Regions from separate parts of the Anaerocolumna sp. genome, predicted to be linked through region 2. Evidence: riboswitches for the same ligand, from Rfam matches in the RefSeq annotation. Region 2 holds a riboswitch; each other region holds the start of a gene.
What was found. Region 2 has a riboswitch for cobalamin ahead of RT261_RS18685 (cobyric acid synthase). Riboswitches for the same ligand answer to the same signal wherever they lie in the genome.
Positions count from the first base shown of each region.

Region 1: linked by a shared signal. The riboswitch ahead of RT261_RS14750 (ABC transporter substrate-binding protein) and the one ahead of RT261_RS18685 (cobyric acid synthase) in region 2 are both predicted to bind cobalamin.
Region 3: linked by a shared signal. The riboswitch ahead of RT261_RS12780 (prenyltransferase/squalene oxidase repeat-containing protein) and the one ahead of RT261_RS18685 (cobyric acid synthase) in region 2 are both predicted to bind cobalamin.

Region 1 covers NZ_DAMAUC010000019.1:22,645-28,360, reverse strand. The annotation lists gene RT261_RS14760 (alpha/beta hydrolase) at 1-221, shown strand, start outside; gene RT261_RS14755 (hypothetical protein) at 439-1,722, shown strand; cobalamin riboswitch at 2,143-2,383, shown strand; gene RT261_RS14750 (ABC transporter substrate-binding protein) at 2,420-3,427, shown strand; gene RT261_RS14745 (FecCD family ABC transporter permease) at 3,526-4,614, shown strand; gene RT261_RS14740 (ABC transporter ATP-binding protein) at 4,611-5,429, shown strand; gene cobT (nicotinate-nucleotide--dimethylbenzimidazole phosphoribosyltransferase) at 5,547-5,716, shown strand, end outside.
Region 2 covers NZ_DAMAUC010000032.1:23,919-29,634, reverse strand. The annotation lists gene RT261_RS18695 (vWA domain-containing protein) at 1-416, shown strand, start outside; gene RT261_RS18690 (DUF512 domain-containing protein) at 605-2,020, opposite strand; cobalamin riboswitch at 2,264-2,453, shown strand; gene RT261_RS18685 (cobyric acid synthase) at 2,544-4,061, shown strand; gene cobT (nicotinate-nucleotide--dimethylbenzimidazole phosphoribosyltransferase) at 4,045-5,088, shown strand; gene RT261_RS18675 (bifunctional adenosylcobinamide kinase/adenosylcobinamide-phosphate guanylyltransferase) at 5,091-5,651, shown strand; gene RT261_RS18670 (adenosylcobinamide-GDP ribazoletransferase) at 5,644-5,716, shown strand, end outside.
Region 3 covers NZ_DAMAUC010000014.1:82,911-88,626, forward strand. The annotation lists gene RT261_RS12775 (DUF4430 domain-containing protein) at 1-510, opposite strand, end outside; gene RT261_RS12780 (prenyltransferase/squalene oxidase repeat-containing protein) at 513-2,672, opposite strand; cobalamin riboswitch at 3,030-3,227, opposite strand; gene RT261_RS12785 (butyryl-CoA:acetate CoA-transferase) at 3,461-4,801, opposite strand; gene RT261_RS12790 (electron transfer flavoprotein subunit alpha/FixB family protein) at 4,856-5,716, opposite strand, start outside.

The DNA.
Region 1 (5,716 bases), on a different contig from region 2:
TTACTCAGGATATGCTGATTATTGGTGCCAAGCAGGATCATTTTATTGCAAATGAACTATATAAAGAAGAGATAGATGCATTAACTAATGTACGCTCACTTACTTACCGCCTTTTCACAGAAAAAGAATGTGCTGAAGGGCATTGCAATGTGGGTAATCCAAAACTTTGTTTTGATACAATGATAAATTGGATTGAACAGATGAAAAGGGAAGATAGATAAAAGCAGAGTTTAATTTCGTGCAAAAAGTAGTCTTTGATGTCTTAATTTTTATAGTGCCAAAGTATCTAAAAAATGATATAATGGATAACAATTATATTTAAGCCATCTATAGAGGGTGGCTTTTTCTATGCATATTTTTGAACGGAAGGTGTAATATCAAAAATAAGCAAGTTAGGAGGAGCAAAATTAATAATACTAGAATAAGGGAGGAAAAGAAATGAAACAGCTAGTTTGTGAAATGTGCGCTAATACAGACATTCTCAAGCAGGATGGAGTTTTTGTCTGCCAGTCATGCGGTATAAAATATTCAGTAGAAGAAGCCAAGAAGATGATGACAGAGGGAACTGTTGAAGTAACCGGGACTGTTAAGGAGGATAATTCTGACGATGTTAATAATTACCTTGACATGGCAAATACAGCTTTGCTTGGTGGCAATGGTAATGAAGCATTCAACTATGCCAATGAAGCATTAGAGATTAACCCGAAATTGTATAAAGCATGGACAATAAAAATGAAATCAATTGAATCGGTTGGAATTATCGGCGACCCTCGTATTACTGAGGTTCTATCAAACGGAAAAAATGCGATTGAATTTTCACCAACAGATAAGAAAGATGAGGTAAAGAAAGAGGTTTATGGATATTATCTTTCCCAAGCATTAGACTTACTACAAGTAGCTACATCTGAAATAGAAGATGTAGCAAGCATTAAACGAATATTTCAATCATTTGCTGCTGCAAATTTTTGGTCAAAAAGTATAAACACATTGAATGCAGATTCATCTTTTGTTTATCTTATGGAAGGTCTAACAAATAACGCACTATTGCTAAAGATAGCGGTTCCCGTGAGAGCAATTGAGGATAATGATGATTTTCAAAATTTAGTCAGTTCTATTTGCAATCAATATCAAAACTATATAGATGGCTTGGAAGAGCGGTATGAAATCTATGGTGCCAAATTAACTAATGAAGCTATAAGCGGACGTCTAAAAACTTTTAGGGATGGGCTTCTCACGGAAAGCGAGAAATGGAATAGACGGAAAGAAGAAAAAGAGAGAAAGAAGAAAGAAGCTGAAAAGCAGTATTTTCAAGAGCACCCAGAAATAGAACAAGCTATTAACCAAAAAAAATCAATTATTGCACCACTAAACAATCAGGTTGACGCAATTAAAAAAACGATTAGCCAAATTGAGAAACAGATATGGCAAGAACACCAAAAGATACAGCAAATAAAACGGGATATATCGGATTTGGAAGAAACTATCGTAAAAAATGAGAAAAAGTTGTTTGGCAAGGAAAAGGCACTCCAAGCCGCTCGTTATGTGGGAAACGAAGTGGTAAGAAAAAAGTCTATCATTGAAGATTCCACAACACTTATTTCTTCGCTTGAAGATGACATTCAAGGCAAAAGGAAGGAAATATCAAAGTTAAATGATGAAATTATGTCCGAGCAAAAGTATATAGATGATGTTTATAAGGAAATATATCAAGGAATAGAATGAGTATATTAATATAACCATGCGAATTAGCCTTTTCAATTTGTGGAATCGTACATATCCCCCGTTTCTGGCATTTCTAATTCGCACCAGAACCGAGCCCGTCAAACTACACAGACCTTTTAGCGCATTTTAATACACCCTCCGTTCATTCTCATTCTATTTCTACGTCAGAATTTTGAAAGGTCAACAAAAACGTGTTATACCATGATGTAGTTCTGTTTTCTTAATAATATGCTCTATTTTATCAGCTTTAGAAAATGTGTACTTATATTCACATTGGAAGAGACTATGTTATCAATGTGATTTACATAGACTCTTATGTTGATTTATATCCGCTTTTTACCGGCTACGCTTGAATAGTATAATAATGTAAAAATAAATTATTTCTAACTTGTTTTATAATGGTATAACATATATAATATTAAAGTATTATTAGTATATGGTGCTTTGAAAAAGTCAAAAGGGAATGTGGTTTAAGTCCACAACAGCCCCCGCTACTGTAATTGGTTTGAAAGCTGCATGTAATAGTCATTGGAGAAATGTCTGAACACTCAATCATCTGCCGGAAGTATTGCTTCGATTGAGAAGAATGCATTTATCTGAGAAGACTGCAGTAAGTAAGTTAACCATAAGTCAGGAAACCTGCCATATATAATTTAACCGCTCATTTTCGGTGGGGAAGAGAGAGCAGAAGGAGATTATGATGAAATATTTGCGTAAAATTTTGGCTATATTATGCTGTATGACTTTAGTATTTGGTCTTGTAGCATGTAATAGCAAGACAGACAATGTTCCTGGGAACTCAGATGTTAATCCGGCAGAGACATCAGTAGAAGAAAAAAACACAGAATCAACACCGGCACCGGAAGAGCCGGAATCGTTACCTGAGGAAACGAAATATCCGCTTACAATTACTGATTCAGAAGGTACCGAAGTAACTTTTGATTCAGAACCAAAGAAGGTTGTATCAGTGGCTCCAAACATCACAGAGACGATTTATCAACTTGGACTGGAAAGTAGACTGGTTGGACGTACAGATTATTGCGACTATCCCAAAGAAGCCCTTGATATAGAGTCAATAGGTACCTTAAAAAGTCCTGATATTGAGAAGATAATCAGTTTAGATCCGGATGTAGTAATTGCTTCAACACACTTTAATGAAGATTCCAATAAAAAGTTAACGGATTTAGGTGTTAAGGTTGTTGTTCTATATGCGGAAAATGATATAGAGGGTGCTTATTCTATTATTGAAACAATGGGCACTATATTTAATGTAAATGAAGCAGCTGCAACAGCTGTTAAAGATATGCAGACATCAATTAATGAGACGAAAGAATTGATAAAAGATTTGGATAAACCAAGTGTATATTTTGTTGTAGGATTTGGAGAATTTGGTGATTTTACAGCGGGAGGAGATACCTTCATAGGCCAGATGATTTCACTGGCTGGCGGTAATAATATTGCACAAGATGTGTCAGGATGGTCCTATACATTAGAAAGTTTGGTGGAAGCCGATCCGGATATTATCATAATGTCGGAAGATATGAAATCAGACTTTGAAACAGCAGAGAATTATAAAGATTTAACGGCTGTAAAGAATGACCAAGTATATGGAATAGATAAAAATATACTTGAGCGCCAAGGATACCGTAATGCAGAAGGTCTAAGAACCTTAGCTGAAATTATGCATCCAGAAGCGTTTAAGTAATATAATTGGGTTTTGAACGGATGGTCGGCAGTTATCCTGTTCCAAGCCCTTTTGTTGTACCCAAATTTAATAAAAAGATATTAGAGGCAGAAAATCATATGAAAACAAATGAGGTAAAAAAGTTAGAAAAACGTAGAAATAAAAATAATTTGTGGTATCTAACTATTCTTATATTTATTTTAATTTTATGTATTGCCATTTCCGCTTCTTTTGGTTCCGCAGATTTATCGGTAACTGACAGCTTAAAGATAATTGCTTCCCGGATACCATATTTGGGAAAGTTCATTAATTTATCAGTGATAACCAAGGTAAATCCGAATTACCCCAAAATTGTATGGCAGATCAGAATGCCAAGAATTTTATTGGCTGGTTTTGTAGGTTGTGGTTTATCTGTAGTGGGGGCTGCATTTCAAGGATTGTTTCGCAATCCCCTGGCAGATCCACATATTTTAGGAGTTTCTTCAGGAGCAGCAGTGGGAGCTACTATTGCCATGTTAAGCGGTATTGGATTTGGTTTCCTGGGTCTTGGAGTAATTGGAACCTTTGCATTTATTGGAGCACTCCTAACTGCTTTTATTGTATACCGGTTATCCTGTGTAGGTAATAAACTGCCTGTAGTAAATATATTACTAACAGGTACAGTGGTTAGCACCATGCTTTCCTCCACCATATCCCTTCTAATGACATTTAATCATGATCAGATTGAAAAAGTATATTTGTGGACTCTGGGAAGTTTCTCAGGGGCAACTTGGGACAGGGTGCTGTTTTTAGCAGTATTCACTGTGATTTGTTGTGGAGTAATAACTGTATTTTCAAGGGAATTAGATGTTCTGACTACTGGAAATGATACAGCAGAAAGTTTGGGCATTAATACAGCCTGGATAAAGAAAATACTTATTATGGCAGCATCCCTTCAAGTTGCAGCCTGTGTATCGGTTAGCGGTATCATTGGATTTGTAGGACTTGTGATTCCTCATTGTATTCGCATAATAAGTGGATCGAAACACAAAGTATTATTGCCTTTGTCCGGCATAGGGGGAGCAATCTTTATGATTACTTGCGATACCATTGCCCGGAATGCAGTGGCACCCTCTGAGATACCTGTTGGAGTTATTACTGCAATGTTAGGCACTCCATATTTTATCTACTTATTGCAACGCAATAAGAGAAAGGAGATGCTGCATTGAATAACAATTTAAATGAAGAAAAAGGACAGGGAATTGTGGTGGAGTCGCTTTCCTGGCAACCACCTAAAAATGAAAAACCGATTCTGAATAATTTAAACTGTTTGATTGAAAAAGGAAATATTTACGGTATTATTGGACCAAATGGCTCCGGTAAAACTTCTTTAGTGAAAAATATTCTTAGATTCATAGAAGCAGAGGAAGGCAATATCATACTGGATGAAATCAATCTAAAGAATTATAAAAGAAAAGATTTGGCAAAAAAGATAGCACTGGTTCCACAAAATACAGTATTGGATAGTACCTTTTCCACTTATGATATTGTAATGATGGGAAGAATACCACATCAAAAAAGGTTTGCTGATGCAAGTGAAGCTGACAAAGAAATGGTACAAAAAGCTATGCTGTTAACCGATTGTTATCAACTGCAGGATAAAAGTGTTGCAACATTAAGCGGTGGTGAATCCCAACGTGTAGTAACTGCCAGAGCCATAGCTCAGGATACACAATGGCTGATTTTAGACGAACCAACTTCAAGTTTGGATATAAAGCATCAGATTGAGCTGATGGATTCTCTCAAGAAACTCAATGAAAAGAAGGAGAAAACAATTATCGCTGTACTTCATGATATTAATATTGCGGCAACATATTGTAATCGGCTCATTATGATGAAGGATGGAGAAATCTGCAGTAATGGAAAGACAGAAGATGTTCTTACAGAAGAGAACTTAAATGATGTTTATGAGGTAGATTTTGATATTTTAGAAAATCCCCGGACTGGAAAGAAGTACTATGTTCCATATTTTAACTATACGTGAAAAATATAAGTAAATTAATATGAATCAGACAAATAAATAAATCAGACAAATAAAAAGCAGATAAGTTAAAGTGATAGGCTTATATCCTTAACCATAAAATTGGAGGATGTTTTATTAATGTATTATAATAAAGTGTTAAAAATGATTGAACCTCCTGACAAAGCAGTTATTGCGCAATGTAAAAAACGTTGGGACAACATTGCAAAGCCATTGCATAGTCTTGGAAAGCTGGAGGATGGTATTATACAAATAGCAGGCATTACAGGCAGGGAACAGGTAAATCTGGA
Region 2 (5,716 bases):
CCAAGGAAAAAGAAAAAAGTGATATTATCCGTTCTATTGTAAAGCTGGATGCTACTGACGGAGCAACAGATGATGCAAGCTGTCTTAGGGAAATATCTAATAGCATAAGTTCTATACAGGAAAGTGAACTGAAAAAAGGAAAACAAATAAAAATAGTTTTTGAAATTACAGACGGTGCATCAAGCTTTCCAGGTACTGCAAAAGAAGCGGTGAAAGAATTATTATCGAAACATGTAGAAGTCTATGGATTCCAAATAGGAAAAAATAATGAAACAAACGAAAAAGTCTTTAATTTTGTATGGAATGAAGGATACAAACAGCCACATGGAGTCATGATTGGTGAGCAAGTAGAGAAGCTGCCTAAAGAATTGTTAAAAGCAGTAGGCAAAAATATGAAGACTATCTTTAATAGATAGTTGCTAAATTGATGGTTATGTAAACCTGGACAAAATCCCAAATATGTAATAAAGGCCTAAATCCTTGCCTTGACTGCATATCTGGGATTTTTATATCGGGTAATTAAGCTGAAAAACCCTGCATAATATTCCAAAATCACAATCTCTTTTTAACGTAAAGGGTGAAAAACAACTGAATAATGAGAGTATTATTCCTCATATGCCTTGATATATACAAAATTCTCATTATTTCTTTTCATTTGATAATCATTATTTAATACGGAATTGATAAATCCATGTCCGCCGGATTCTATTGGGACAAGCTTTATTTTAAGTTCTTTTTCAACTTCTTCTGCGGTGATATCATCAAGGAAAACATTCTCACCGGTTCTTAGCATGCTGGATGGAATAAGAAGGCTGGTACCTAAATCAGTTCCTTTATCCTTTTGCTCCTTTAATTGCTTAATAAGGTCCTGCCCTGTAATTAGTCCTGCCACGGTAATTGTTTCACCAAAGAAATGGTTCTTTATACAAACTACATTTATCTTTATATTTGGAAAGGCCTCCATTATTTCCTCTGAAAAGGAGAGCATGGTCTTATATGCAAGCTTTCCGGTTGCGATTGTAATGTTTCTGTGGAGAGACAGTTTTAAACTGTTGTATTCTTCAGATGCAATAACTTTATTCAATGCCTCATGAAATTCATTTATAAACAGTCTCATCATACCTACACCATTTTCTAACTGTATATAGCCATCATAAAATTCTTCCTCTGGGAATTCCCGTTCAGCAATGATGTAAAACTCATCACTGGCATGAATGAAATGCAGCCCGAATTTATCATAAAGCCCCTGCTGATAACTTTCAATCAGGTCAATTACTGCACCAGCTTCTTCTTTAGTAAATAATTCGAGAGGAAAAAGACCCTTACGGTATTTGGTTATCCCGGCAGGTACTACGGATACACTCCTCATAAATGGCAGGTATTTGGATAGGTCGTTGATAGATCTTTTAAGTTCCGGGCCATCATTAACATTTTTACATAAAACAATCTGGCCATTCATTTCTATACAACCTTCATATAGTTTGTCCAAGTTTTTAAGGGCATCTCCTGCAAAACGGTTGTTAAGCATCTTGCAGCGAAGCTCAGGATTAGTAGTCTGAACGGATATATTAATTGGAGCCAGATTAAAACGTATTATCCTGTTGATATCTTTTTCAGACATATTAGTCAAGGTGATATAGTTGCCTTGAAGGAAAGAAAGTCTTGAGTCATCATCCTTGAAATAAAGAGTTTCCCGCATCCCTTTTGGCATCTGATCAATAAAACAGAAAATACATTTATTATGACAGGAACGGTAATCGCTCATAAGACCGTTCTCAAAGTCAATGCCCAGATCCTCGTCGTATTCCTTATCTATTTCAAGAACCCATTCTTCACCAGAGACTTTTCTGATAAGAACTTCGATATATTCATCTTTAATAAGATATTGATAATCAAATACATCATCAATTTCTTCCTCATTGATAGCAACAAGATAGTCACCGGGCTCTATGCCCATTTCTTCACCAATGGAATTAGGCAGCACCGTTTTTATCAGGTGACCTTTGGATTTCTTCTTCATTTTGTGACCTCTTTCTATAATCTATACCAGTACTGGAATTATTAATAATTATACACAAGATTTTCCCAAGTAACAGGCCTATCTTCATTTATAATGAACATTTATTTCTAACTGCATGATTATTATACACATACACCATATGATTGTAAATGACAACATGCGCCAATTCTGGATTCTATTGACGAAAGATGAGGACAAAAAAGTTGGCAGAAGAATTATTTTTGTGATACAATACAGTTATTAAAAATACAATACATTTAAGGTGTTAGAATTCTATATTGGTTCTAATGAAAAGGGAAACAGGTGCAAATCCTGTACGAACTCGTCACTGTGATAAGGGAGTTGCGGCAAATATGTCACTGATATTAATCGGGAAGACTGCCGTTAATGATGATCTTTCAGCCAGGAGACCTGCCTTAGATGAAGCTACTACAGCCACGAGAAACTGGTCTGGAATGAATGAGACGTTTTTTTGATGTCTATATTTATACCTCCATGCCTTAGTGGCAATGGAGGTTTTTTTATGGCAAAAGTAATTATGGTTCAGGGAACTATGTCGAATGCAGGTAAGAGCTTGCTTGTAGCAGGTTTATGCAGAATATTTAAGCAGGATGGTTACCGGGTTGCTCCTTTTAAATCTCAGAATATGGCCTTAAATTCCTATATTACAGAGGAAGGCTTGGAAATGGGAAGAGCTCAGGTAATGCAGGCGGAGGCAGCGGGAATAAAGCCTTCGGTATTAATGAATCCCATATTATTAAAACCTACTAATGATATCGGATCTCAGGTAATCGTTAATGGTGAAGTAATAGGGAATATGAATGCGAAGGATTACTTTGCCTTTAAAAAGAAATTGGTGCCGGATATTAAAAAAGCTTATGAAGAACTGGAGAAGCGGGCAGATATTATTGTTATTGAAGGCGCGGGAAGTCCGGCGGAAATCAATTTAAAGGAAAATGATATTGTAAATATGGGACTGGCAGCAATGCTTAATGCGCCGGTGCTTTTAGTAGGGGATATTGACAGAGGGGGTGTCTTTGCCCAGCTTCTTGGTACCCTGATGCTTTTGGAAGATTGTGAAAAGGCTCGGGTAAAGGGACTTATTATTAATAAATTCAGAGGGGATCAATCCATTTTGGATCCCGGAATTACAATGCTTGAGGATAAAGGTGGAATTCCGGTAATTGGAGTAATTCCGTATATGAATATATCTGTAGAAGATGAGGATAGCCTTACCAACCGATTTGATAAAAAAGAGGAAGCACAGATAGATATTGCCATTATAAGATTTCCCAGAATCTCAAACTTTAGTGACTTCTCTGTTTTTGAGCAGATTGAAGGAGTATCTGTAAGGTATGTGGATTCTATCACTCAGCTGCATCATCCAGATATGATTATTCTGCCTGGCAGTAAGAATACTATGGGAGATTTAAAATGGATGCGGCAGAATGGACTGGAAGCAGCAGTGAAAAAGCAAAAAGGCAGCTGCGTTATATTTGGGATCTGTGGCGGTTATCAGATGCTAGGAAGTACAATATCAGATCCCCATTCTATAGAGGAGGGAGGATCAATCCGTGGAATGGAGTTATTTTCAATGGAAACGGTATTGGAGAAAGAAAAGGTTCGAACTCAGGTAGAAGGAAGCTTTGGAAAGGTATCCGGAGTACTATCCGGATTATCCGGCATGAGATTACAGGGTTATGAGATTCATATGGGGAGCAGCAGGAGGGAACAAGACTGCCTGCCCTTATGTAGTCTGACAAATACATTGGATGGTCAAGGCAAGGAAGATGGAATTGCCGCAGAAAATATCTATGGTACGTATGTGCACGGCATCTTTGATGAAGGAACCATCGCCTCCGTTATAGTGAATGGACTTGCAAAAAGAAAAGGACTTACTCTGGAAAGTGGTCTGATGATGGATTATAAAAGCTTTAAAGAAACCCAATATGACAAACTTGCGGATACTTTAAGAAAACATTTGGATGTGGATGGAATATACAGTGTTTTAAATGGAGGAGATTATGAAAGAATTATCTAACTTATATATTGACAAACCGGATGAGGAAATAAGGGAAAAGGTAAAAGAAATCTGGGATGGAATTGCAAAACCCATAAAGGGACTTGGCCAGTTTGAAAGGATTTTTTCACAAATTGGGGCCATAACAGGCTCCACTCATATTGATATTTCAAAAAAAGCAGTAATAGTAATGTGCGCAGACAATGGAATTGTGGAAGAGGGAGTGACACAATATGGACAGGAGATGACGACAATTATAGCCTCCAGTATGGTCATGGGGGATACTTCTGTCTGCAAAATGGCAAAGGTAGCCGGAGCGGATATACTGCCGGTAGACATTGGAATCAATCGGGAAGATGAAATACCGGGTATGATACAGCGTAATATTGCACATGGAACCAGGAATTTTAAAAAAGAACCGGCTATGTCCCAGGAAGATGCCCTGAAGGCAATAGAAACTGGAATTGCAATGGCTGCAGAATGTAAAAAAGAAGGTTATAACCTTCTTGCAACGGGAGAAATGGGGATTGGCAACACCACAACAAGCAGTGCAATGACAGCGGCGCTGCTGCAATGCAGGGTAGAGGACGTTACAGGAAATGGAGCAGGACTTACGAAAGAAGGCTTGGATCACAAAGTGGAAGTTATTAAAGAGGTACTGGATCAATATAACTTTCAAAAGAGTGAAGCTCTTCGTATTCTGGCAACCGTTGGAGGATATGATATTGCCGGGCTGACAGGTGTTTTTATTGGCGGAGCAATTCACCATATCCCGGTGGTTATGGACGGCGTGATCAGTGGAGTCGCAGCACTAACAGCGGAACGACTCCTTCCGGGAGTTAAGGACTATATTATCCCCTCCCATATGAGTAAAGAACCTGCTGCAGTAAAAATTATGAAGGAACTTGAATTACATCCGGTAATTGATGCTGAGATGGCATTAGGAGAAGGCACCGGAGCGGTGATGATGTTTTCATTGCTGGATGTGGCACTTTCCTTATATGATAACCGTGTTACTTTTGAAGATATCAATAGGATAGGTAAATAACTATGTTTGTATTAATTACAGGAGGCAGCGGCAGCGGAAAATCTGCCCATGCAGAGAAAATAGCAGTTTCCCTGGCCGGTAAGGGAGATAACCCGGCATTATATTATGTTGCTACCATGAAGGTATACGGTGAGGAAGGTACAAAAAAGGTAGAACGGCACCGGATACTAAGAGCAGGAAAAGGTTTTGAAACTATTGAACAACCGGTTAATGTAATGGAAGCTCTGGCGTATATGAAAAAGGGCAATAGAATAGTTTTGCTTGAGTGTATGTCAAACCTTGCAGCAAATGAGATGTTTTCGTTGGAGGAAGTGCAAGCAGTGGAAGATGTTGTTGATAAAATCTGTAAAGATATATATATCCTTACACAAGAAACAAGTGACCTAGTTATTGTTACCAATAATGTGTTTGAAGATGGTATTGATTATGAAGCTGCAACAAAGAGTTATATAGAAGCGCTGGGAAGAATTAATACACAATTGGCAGCCATGGCGGATGTAGTAACAGAAGTTGTGGCAGGCATTCCAGTTCCGGTAAAGGGGGACATGACCAACCATGATTAGATCATTAATCAGACCATTTATAATAGCATTTTCAATGTATTCCAAAATACCGGTTCCCCAGCTTG
Region 3 (5,716 bases), on a different contig from region 2:
TGTATCCTGCGCTTCTACAGGGTGTGGTTTTCCCTCCGGTATTGGGTCAGTTAAATACTTGTCAAGTCCGGTGGTATCATCTCTGCCATCCTGGTCTAAATCATTAAATTTTAGATTTGCTCTGTCGTTATCATGATTCCACGTTGATTTCTTGTTCTCATTCTCTTCTACAGTTTCCTTGTGAACAAGGTCTTTATTCTTCTCATATTTTGAAAATTCTTCGGTATCAGATGCTATACCATACTTAGAATAATCCTCAACTGTGGATGCAATATCATTTACATCTAAATAATTATCCTGAATGAGGTTTTCCCTATTCCCACTCACATCTTCTGAATTTACTGCCTCATCATTGATACCATCTAAATCCTGCTCTATTGCACCAACATTTTCTCTTCGAACATCCTGAGGTTTTTCAATCTTACATCCCATCAAAAGAAAAGATAAAGCCACCAAACATAGCAGTACACTCTTTTTAAGTAATAATCCAATATTAAATTTATTACTCATTATTAATTTTTCCTTTCTTTATCTTCATTTTTCTTCTTTGTTTTTATTAGAATAGATGAACCGATGAAGCCACTTCCAATAAGTACAGATAAAGATAATATCAAAGTATTCTTTTGGCTATTTTTCTCCAGTTCCTTCTGCTGCTGTTTATATTCCTTAGATAGTTCCAAGATAGTATCTAATTTAGTATCTAATCTAGTCTCATATTTCTTAAGGAACTCTATTTCTTTATTAAGGGACTCTATTTCTTTGTTGTAATCAAAAATTGGATCTTCCTCTAATAAAGATGACATATTGGCCCCCTTTGCAATAAAATATTCCTCATTTTCTTTTATAATAAATCGGGCTCTTTTGTCCTCTATCCGAATTTTACTATGATAATTTGCTTTCTTCATCTGTGCATCATAAGTAAAGACAAGATACTCTCCCTGTTCCAAATCAGTAGAGAATTCTATAAGTGCTTCTCCCGGTAGTTCCCCTTCATGTATTAACTGTACTCCCAAAGCATCCTTGGAGAGATGCAAGATTTCATCCAAATGCTTCGTTTGATTTCTAATTCCAACTTTAAAATCCATTGGCTTATTGATATCCGTCCCGCAAAATGAAATGGTACAATCGGTTAAGCCCTCTTTCTCTTTGCTAGTCCCACTTATTATCTTGTCAGTACCCTTCCCTTCCTCGAATGCTATTTGAGGAATTATATCTTCATAGATCTGGGCACTACTTGCTTTTTTCTCATTCTGTGTTAGGGTGGTTGTCTTGATACCATCCGATTTATCACTTCTTTGGCTATCGATATTCTCTTTTTGGCTTGGCGCTTTATTTTTACCTGATTCTATATTTTTACTTGCTTCTGTTTGTTTACTTGATTCTGTCTTTTTCCCTGGTTCTGCCTTTTTACTTGATTCTGTCTTTTTAATATCTTCATTTTTATTATTGCTATTTTTTTTCTCTTCTGCTTTTGTTTTCTTATCTTCTGCTTTCTTATCTTCTGTTTTTTTCTCGTCTGCTTTCTTCTCTTCTGTTTTTTTCTCTTCTGTTACTTTTTCTTCTAATCTTTTCTCAGGGCGAAAGTCATACAAACTTCTCATCCCATTTTTTAAACGATAATAAGATACCAGACCATATAGTGTCTGTTCCGTCGCCATTCCATTTGAAATACCTGCTTGGGCATATGGATTATCCTTATCTGTTTGGTAAGAATGGGCAAATCCACCATCATCACATCGATATTTCAGAATACCATCAATTAATGTATTATTATACTTAATAAAACGACTATCTTTATACGGATCAATTCCAAGGGAACAAAGCGCTGTTAGGACTTGTACCGTACTTTCCACATTTACGGTACCCCAGCTTGTAAAATCTCCATCCTTTTCCTGTAATTGTGATAATATATTTAATGATTCTTCCACTATTTGAGAAATGGTCTTTTCTTCTTGATAAGCAAGATACTTTTTATTTGAGTTAACATAAGGTGCCAGGGCTTGAAGTGCCATGCCTGTTATATCCGGATCTGACTTTATTCCTGCTAAAGCAAAACCACCATCTTTAAGCTGACGTTTCGTAATTAAAGTAATGATGTCATCCCGTTGGTATCTTGCATTATCCGGTATAGGATAATCTAAGCTGTCCACACAAATCAGCGCCCATATAGCACCATTGATTCCTTGTCCGTCTATCCCCTTGCGGCCAGCAAAATTATAGCTTCCATCTGCAATTAAATTTATCCGATTTCCTTCCGTATCTAATCCAATATTCGTAGGATCTCCTCCCATAGCTAATACTGCCAAAGAAATACGATGCCATTCTGTTGCTTTTACAGCATGAAGTTTATTTGGCTGCTTATATCGCTCTGTGACAACTTCTGTAATTTGCTTTAGATAAGGTTCATAGGGTTCTTCCTTATACCCATACCTTCCTATTCCGATAGGGAACCAATCTCCGCTTGTTTGACCTGCACTTTCTAAGAAAATTGAATTTAGTAATGCATCATTTCCTTGTTTGGCCCATGTAATAATATCTTGAATGATTTCCTCTAACCTCTCATTCGTAACCGGAACGCTTTCTTTTTTTTGAGCGTAAACATTAACAGGATACAAAAGAAAACTAATCATAAGTAGGAAACAAATTAACCTGGTTATTACTTTTTTAATCAATGCTATCCTCCCTTTCTAATTTAAATACACAATTTTTATCATAAGCAATTTTACACTTTCCGTACTTTATAATTGACTAGTCTCCACTCAAGAGAATGAACGTTTATTCAGTGTTTTTACATGATTAGACATAAAATCCCCTCTCAAAATAAAAACGCCCGTAAGATAGAGTACCTTCCGGGCGGGATATACAAAATCAAATCGCATAGGATAACTATTTTGAAATTAACCCCATAAAAAAGCGATTTGTATTGCAAAAAAAATACTGCCAAGAAGGCAGTATTTGGACATTCTTTTAAAACCTTATAATTTTCTACATCAATTATAAGAATTAAAGTACTTTCCTTCCACACCGTCGGATTGTATAATCTATAGGCATGTCTCCTGGCTTAAAGCTTCAAACCTACTTTGTGGCCTTCCCAGACTTAACCAGTGGCTTATTCACATTTCGTAGCTTTTTACAGTAGAGTGAGCTGCTAAGTTTCTAAACTTATTCCATTTTAAGAGGCAGATGTTCTTATAACATACCTTCTCACCTATAGAACACTTATTTAATTGTAAACTGTTTCTACATAATTATTTAACTTCATAGTAAAATATACCATAAATTAATGTAAAATACTAATTTAATTTCTTTTTTGGTAAGCATGCAGTATTTCTCTGATAATATATCCATTATCAGTAATTAAATGGGAAGAAAACAGTACTCATTTTTTAACATAAATAAAAGCTTGGAAATGCCCATCTTCCAATGAGTCCCAAGCTTTTTGTCTAAAGCCTAAATTCACCTAGACCTTATTGCTTTTTTTCCATATTTTCATCTTCTCTGCTTCCGCAATTAATTGCTCCCTAAAGTCAGGATGTGCAACAGAAATAATTGCTTCGCATTTTTGCCATGTAGACAATCCTTTTAGATTCACCTTGCCATACTCCGTAACAAAATAGTGTATGGCCGGTCTGGTATCGGTCACAATAGAACCGGTATTTAATATAGGCAGAATACGTGATTTTACTTCTCCTGTTTTTGTTTTATAGGTAGAGGAACAACAGATAAAACTCTTGCCGCCTTTAGATAAATAGGCTCCTAATACAAAATCCAGTTGTCCTCCTGCACCGCTTATATGTTTAATTCCAGAGGATTCTGAATTTACCTGACCAAATAAATCCACATCTACGGCATTATTAATTGAGATAAAGTTATCAATAGCAGAAATTGTTCTAATATCATTTACATAGTCCACTGGTGCACTCATAAGTTCTGGGTTATTGTCAATGTAGTCATATAATTTTTTAGTTCCGGTACCAAATGAATAGGTTTGGCGATAGGTATCAATGGCTTTTTTAGAGCCATTGATTTTACCGGCCTTCGAGATATCAACAAAGGAATCAACATACATCTCCGTATGTACTCCCAGATCTTTTAAGTCGGAAGCAGCAATAAGTGTCCCAACCGCATCAGGCATACTGCCAATGCCTAACTGAAGACATGCTCCATTTGGAATTTCCTCCAAAATTAACTTTGCTACTTCTTCATCTATTGCATCAGGAACAGAAGGTGCCATTTCAGCAATTGGAGGATTGTCCCCTTCTACAATCATATCTACTTTTGAAATATGAATACCATTTTCGAATCCTCCAAGGCACTTGGGCATGTTCTCGTTTACTTCTACAATTATCTTTTTTGAAGTCTCACAGACTGCCATCATATGTGACGCATTTGGTCCAAAGTTAAAGTACCCGTGCTTATCCATAGGGGCTGCCTGGAACATGGCTACATCATCAGGATGGGCAGATTCCCTATAATATCTTGGCAGTTCGGAATACCTCATAGGATTGTAATATCCAAATCCCTGACTGATTGCTTTCCGCTCGATCCCGGATGTATGCCAGGAATTCCATGTAAAATGTTCGGCTACATTTTCCACCTTAAATACTTCCGGTGCCCATAATAATACTCCGCCTCTTAACTTTACATCTGACAGTTCTTCACTGCGGGCTGCCAAAGCCTTATCTAATGCCACCGGAGTACCTGTTGCCCACCCATAATCGACCCAGTCACCGGATTTAATTACTTTTACCGCTTCCCCAGCTGAAACTAATTTCTGTTCATATTCTTCATTAAATCTCATTTTGATCCTCCCAATTTATAGTTCTGCTCTTTCCATAAGTTTGTGATACTTTGTTTATTTTCCGGACATTTCAAGTTTCAATTTTTCAGTAAGTACTGGGAGAATTTTTATTGCATCCCCCACTATTCCAAAATCAGCAACATCAAATATAGGTGCTGATTCATCTTTATTTATTGCAATGATTAGGTCGGATTCCTCCATTCCTGCCAGATGCTGAATTGCTCCGGATATACCACATGCAATATACAAATTGGGCCTTACTGTCTTTCCTGTCTGACCAACCTGTATATCTTTTTCTACCCAGTTAGCATCAACACATGCTCTGGAAGCGCTGACTTCTCCCCCTAGAACCTCAGCTAAATCATTTAAGAGTTTAAAATTCTCAGGACCTCCCATTCCCCGTCCCCCTGAAACCAGAATTTTAGCATCCTGTATATCTATTTTGTTACTTTGCCTTTTGATTACATCCAGTATTTCCACATATCGGTGGTTTGGTATAAATCCCGGATTATATTTTTCAATAGCAACTTCTGCATAAAAGTTTGGTGTAGCTTTCTGCATTACCCCTGGACGAACGGTAGCCATCTGGGGACGAAAATCAGGACATAGGATGGTAGCCATTATGTTTCCGCCAAATGCTGGTCTTGTCATTCTTAAGTTTTTATTGCCTGCATCTATTTCCAGTTTCATACAGTCTGCAGTTAAGCCCGTATGTACCCTTGCAGATACGCGAGGTGCAAGATCACGGCCAATTGCGGTTGCACCATAAAGTACAATTTCGGGTTTATATTTTTCAATTACGCTATACATTGCATGGGCATAAGGCTCCGTTGTATAAATTTCTAAAGCAGGATCATCTATAAGTATTACCTTGTCTGCACCATACCCTGCTAATTCATCTACTAAATCGCCTAC